Jeotgalibacillus aurantiacus: one gene and its partner. The protein of the gene in region 2 interacts with the protein of the main gene of each other region in a pairwise test. Links are inferred from orthologs where the notes say so. Each region holds a gene or a part of one and is shown on either strand. Other genes may lie near its edges.

Evidence for each region.
Region 1: the proteins of H7968_RS00600 (region 2) and topA interact in binary tests that used the Escherichia coli proteins (3 or more experiments, as listed by UniProt). The link is inferred for Jeotgalibacillus aurantiacus from one-to-one orthologs.

What each region holds. Positions count from the first base shown.
Region 1 is NZ_JACNMS010000002.1:519,891-522,890, reverse strand. The notes cover bases 1-2,922. They hold topA (type I DNA topoisomerase), read left to right. Parts: upstream 1-381; coding sequence 382-2,463; downstream 2,464-2,922. Other genes in these bases: trmFO (FADH(2)-oxidizing methylenetetrahydrofolate--tRNA-(uracil(54)-C(5))-methyltransferase TrmFO), read left to right, coding at 2,537-2,922; dprA (DNA-processing protein DprA), read left to right, coding at 1-139. Outside these bases: more of trmFO, read left to right, coding at 2,923-3,000. UniProt on the Escherichia coli protein: Releases the supercoiling and torsional tension of DNA, which is introduced during the DNA replication and transcription, by transiently cleaving and rejoining one strand of the DNA duplex.
Region 2 is NZ_JACNMS010000001.1:116,642-119,583, reverse strand. What follows is about bases 57-2,920. They hold H7968_RS00600 (YigZ family protein), read right to left. Parts: upstream 1,875-2,920; coding sequence 1,239-1,874; downstream 57-1,238. Other genes in these bases: H7968_RS00595 (sensor histidine kinase), read left to right, coding at 2,208-2,920; H7968_RS00605 (LCP family protein), read right to left, coding at 57-1,087. Also shown: more of H7968_RS00605, read right to left, coding at 8-56; more of H7968_RS00595, read left to right, coding at 2,921-2,942.

The DNA of each region.
Region 1 (3,000 bases), on a different replicon or contig from region 2:
GGCACTGGAGGAAGGAAGAGACGTATTTGCACTGCCGGGTTCGATCTTTCATCCTCTTTCGGCAGGCACGAATTTTCTCATTAAATCAGGTGCTAAACCGGTCATGTCTGCCGCTGATATCATTGAAGAATGGTTTTAATTTTCCATTAATATGATAAAAAGAGTTGCATTTTAAAAAAATATAGTTTACATTGTGTCTCAGACCGGAAAAATCACATAAGAAGGAATTCGACTCATTAAAATGATGTGTAACCGCTAACAAAACCGGTCATTTAAGGATTTTCAGGCATTTAAAAGTGAAAAAACATTGACAAAGTGAAAAACGAACTCATATAGTACACATAACAAATTCGTTACGTGAACCTCCAGGGAGGATTATTAATGGCAGATTTTTTAGTAATTGTAGAATCACCCGCTAAAGCAAAAACAATTGAGCGGTATTTAGGGAAAAAATATAAAGTTAAAGCATCAATGGGACATGTTCGGGATCTCCCGAAAAGTCAGATGGGTGTGGACGTTACACAGGAGTATGAACCGAAGTATATTACCATTCGTGGTAAAGGCCCTGTTTTAAAAGAATTAAAGACAGCAGCCAAAAAAGCGAAACGCGTCTTTCTCGCGGCTGACCCCGATAGAGAAGGGGAAGCGATTGCGTGGCATCTCGCACACAGCCTTGATCTCGACCTTGATTCAGAATGTCGCGTCGTGTTTAACGAAATTACAAAAGAAGCGATAAAGGAATCATTCAAGCATCCGAGAAAGATTGATATGGACCGTGTGGATGCACAGCAGGCGCGACGAATTCTCGACCGACTTGTAGGGTATAACATCAGTCCGATTCTCTGGAAAAAAGTTAAAAAGGGACTGAGCGCCGGACGCGTTCAATCGGTAGCTGTGCGCCTCATTATCGACCGTGAAAACGAAATCAAAAACTTCCAGCCTGAAGAATACTGGACGATTGACGGCCAGTTTAAAAAAGGCACGAAGGATTTTCAGGCTTCTTTCTACGGCTTGAACGGCAAAAAAGAAAAGCTTTCGAGTGAAGAGGATGTCAAAGCAATTCTCGCTAAAATGAAGGGTAAAAAGTTTACCGTTGACAGCGTCACAAAAAAAGAGCGTAAACGAAACCCGGCACCATCATTCATTACATCTTCACTTCAGCAGGAGGCAGCAAGAAAGCTGAATTTCAGGGCGAGAAAAACAATGATGCTTGCCCAGCAGTTGTATGAAGGGATTGAACTGAGCAAAAAAGAAGGTACGGTTGGTCTGATCACTTATATGAGAACAGACTCTACCCGTATTTCTGAAGTGGCCAAACAGGAAGCCTCAGGGATTATTGAAGAACAATACGGAAAAGAATTTCTCGCTTCAGAACAGCAGAAGACGGCAAAGAAGAAAAACAATGCCCAGGATGCCCACGAAGCGATCCGTCCAACCAGTGCACTGAGAGCACCTGGTGAAGTGAAGCAATACTTGTCGAGAGACCAGTACCGTCTGTATAAACTGATTTATGAGCGTTTTATCGCAAGCCAGATGGCACCTGCCGTAATGGATACCATGAGTGTAGACCTGCTGAATGGTGATGTTCAGTTCAGAGCCAGCGGATCAAAAGTGAAATTCCCGGGCTTTATGAAGGTATATATTGAAGGAAGCGATGATCAGGCTGAGGAGAAAGAAAACTTCCTTCCTGACCTGAAAGAGGGCGAAACCGTCGCATCTGATGAGATTGAACCGAAGCAGCACTTTACTCAGCCGCCTCCGCGTTATACCGAGGCAAGGCTCGTTAAAACACTTGAAGAGCTCGGTATAGGACGTCCGTCAACCTATGCCCCTACACTTGACACGATTCAGAAAAGGGGATATGTTTCATTAGACAATAAGCGTTTTATCCCGACTGAACTCGGCGAGATTGTATTGGATCTCATCGTGGAATTCTTCCCGGAAATCATTGATGTGGAATTCACCGCAAAAATGGAGAAAGACCTTGATGATGTGGAAGAAGGTCAGATACAATGGATTAAGATCATCGATGAATTTTACAAGGACTTTGAGGTTCACCTTGAAAAAGCCGAACAGGAAATGGAAAAGGTGGAGATCAAGGATGAATATGCCGGTGAGGACTGTGAGGAATGCGGAAATCCGATGGTCATCAAAATGGGCCGCTACGGAAGATTTATGGCCTGCAGCAACTTCCCTGACTGCCGGAATACAAAGCCAATCGTAAAAGAGATTGGTGTGAAGTGTCCAACGTGTAAGGAAGGTAACGTCATTGAACGTAAAAGTAAGAAAAACCGTATTTTCTTCGGATGTGACCGCTACCCGGAATGTGAATATCTATCCTGGGATAAACCGGTCGACAGACAATGTCCGAAATGTAATGAAACGCTGATTGAGAAGAAATTGAAAAAGGGCAATCAGATTCAATGTCCAAATTGTGACTATAAAGAAGAACAGCAGGTATAAAAAGTGTCCTGGCGGTTTCTCCGTCAGGCTCTTTCTCGTTTAACCGGCTGTTTCCAAATAGGAGGAAATGAACATGACAGAGCAAACAGTAACAGTAGTAGGAGCGGGGCTTGCGGGAAGTGAAGCGGCATGGCAGCTGGCTGAACGCGGTATTAAAGTGAACTTGTATGAGATGAGACCGGTCAGACAGACGCCGGCGCATCATACAGATAAATTTGCTGAACTTGTTTGCAGTAACTCGCTGCGTGCAAACACACTGACAAATGCTGTAGGTGTATTAAAAGAAGAAATGCGTCACCTGAATTCCATTATTATCTCAGCTGCTGATGCAAGTTCAGTGCCGGCAGGAGGAGCACTGGCTGTTGATCGTCACGAATTTGCCGGTCATGTAACGGAAAAAGTAAAAAATCACCCGAACGTAACGGTGTATTCTGAAGAGATCACAGAGATTCCGGAAGGTCCGACCATTATCGCAACAGGACCACTTACAACAGAAGGACTTGCAGCCAGCCTGAAGGAACTGACAGGAGAAGAATA
Region 2 (2,942 bases):
TTTTTTTCTATTCAGTATCACTATCATCTGTGTCCGATTGTGTGTTGTCAGTTGTACTGAATTCATCATCTTCTGATGAAGAGTTTTCAGAAGTATAAGATGGCAGGTCCAAATGATTTCGCAAATCTTCCTGGACATTTGCTAATTCTTCATCACTTACCTGATAAAAGAAAGTACCGTCAAGCATTACACCTTCACCTTGAAGTGTGTGAGTATCTACAGATAGGTTTGAATTCGTAGCATACGATATAAATTCGCGCATTTCAGAGAAACGCATATTCGTTTTTAAGTTATCACCAATCGCATCAATTACATTTGCATAGCTGCTGATGGAAGTCACTGATTTCATTTCTGATAAAATAGCTTCCATTACTTCCTGCTGACGTTCACCTCGGGCGATATCACTATCCTGATGCCTTGAACGAACGAAAGCAAGTGCTTCTTCACCCTTTAATGTCTGACGCCCTTCTTCAAGAACGATGGCATTTGCCTGATCAGATGAATCTTGTTCATACATCGTAAATGGAACTTCTACTTCCACTCCGCCAAGCGCATCAACTACATCCATAAAAGCATAAAAGTTTAGTCTGACATAGTAATCGACTGGAACGCCTAGTAAATCTTCTACAGATTCCATTGAAGCTCTCGGTCCGCCAAAAGCATGTGCATGATTAATTTTATCCTCATATCCAACTTCATCAATATAAGCCAAAGTGTCACGTGGGATACTTGTGAGTTTAACAGTTTTTTCTTCATTGTTTAGTGTAGCGAGAATCATCACATCACTTCTTGCCATACCATTTTCAAAGCCGGGCATATCTTCCCGTGCTTTACTTTCATCGAGTCCAAGAAAAAGAACTGATACATTATCAACATCTGGATTCACTTGTTCTTCCCGCAAGTCCGACTGTTCGCGGCCTTCAACTGCTTCAAATGATTCATTTGCTACATCCTGAGCCTTTGTATATAAATAACCGCCATATACCAGACCAGATAGACACAGTATAAAGATTGGTAACAAAATCATAAGAATACGTTTTCGGGTCTTTTTTGCTTTATTTTGTTTTTTAAAGGTTTTTCTATCCATTCACTTATAAAGCTCCTTTGCTTGGGATTTCCAAATCAACAGTTTAATGACTAGGAAAACCTGTCATAACACGACGAAAAGATCGCCAATCTCTATTGTACTTGTTTTCCCGGCATCCGTAAAATGAAACTTATATTACATTTAGATGATATCATTCGACTTGTTTCTCTAAATATTCCTGTTCTCCAATCTGGATTTCAGATTGACCATTCGTCATCTCCGTCATCCATTCGACAAATTTCTCCAAGTCGTCCTCTTCTACATAAGTGTCAACAGCTACTGCATCGAGATAGCGTATTTCTTTTAATGGATATTTCGAGGAACGGACTTCATTTTCGACTTTCCCGAGCCAAGTGTAATCAATATTGGTTGTAACAACACGGTTTAACGATCTTTCCACGACTCCTGCAGCTGATAAGCCTTCTGTAACAGCTTTACCATACGCGCGAATTAAACCGCCTCCTCCGAGCTTAATTCCCCCAAAATAACGGGTAACGACAACCGTTGTATCTTTTAATTCCCGTTTTTTCAGAACTTCAAGCATTGGAACACCCGCTGTACCGGATGGTTCTCCATCATCATTCGCTTTTTGAATCTGGTCGTGCTCACCGATCATATAAGCAGAGCAGTTATGGTTCGCAGTTGGATGGAGCTTTTTTATCTTCTGTATAAACGCCTGTGCGTCTTCTTCCGTTTCAGTTCTTTCCAGATACGTAATAAAGCGTGACTTTTGAATCGTGATTTCACTTTCGCTGTATCCACGTACAGTTAAATACTTTTTTAGCATTTGTGTCATAACTCCTTAATTCGTGACCTTTTATTACGCCATTATAACAAGAAATAGAGGTGTTCGTCATTTTTTGCAATGATGAAACAAAGGTGAAATGTCATATGCGTCAATTGTAATGCAACTTTAATATCGCGACAAAATGATGATGTTATAATGAATAAGGTCTCATTGATTAGGTGAGGCTTATATAAATATATTGAAATAACAAAAAGATCACCTATTTTCGACATGTGGTGGTGCGAAAGTTTATTCTTCACAATACTTTCAATTTTACAGGTTTAACAGTATAATTTTTTGTAAAGATATGATAATGAGGAAGGAGTCTGGCATGTGTCCGCAAACAGTATAGATACCCAGATGCTTGATACGATTCTGGGTAAAATGATCGAGACTGTGGACCGCAGTAAGTCAGAAATTTTTGAGATAGGTGAACAAACCAGGAGCGATTATGATCTGCTGGTCAACGAACTTGCATTGATCCGTGAAAAAATAACCAACGTTATTTATATTGGAGACGATCTTGAGCGGCGATCACGCTTTGCCAGGAAACGTCTGGCAGAGGTAAGTCACCACTTTAAAGATTTTTCTGAAGAACAGGTCCGACAGGCGTACGAAACGGCGCACGACCTCCAGATGAAACTCTCTGTTAACCGACAAGAAGAAAAACAGCTGAGAGAACGAAGAGATGATCTTGAGCGCCGATTACTGGGCATGGTCGAAACCATTGAACGTGCAGAAAATCTGGTCACCCAAATTACTGTTGTCCTAACCTATTTGAACAGTGATTTAAAGCAGGTAGGGGCAGCTTTACAGGATGCCAAACAGAAACAGGAATTCGGGATGCAGATTATTGAAGCACAGGAAGAAGAACGAAAAAGACTTTCCCGGGAAATACATGACGGGCCTGCCCAGATGATGGCGAACGTACTGATGCGTTCAGACCTCATTGAACGGGTGTATAAAGAAAAAGGCGCTGAAGAAGCGATAGCTGAGATTAAAAGTCTCAAAAAAAATGTTCGGGCTGCTTTATCAGAGGTAAGAAGAATCATTTACGATCTGCGTCCA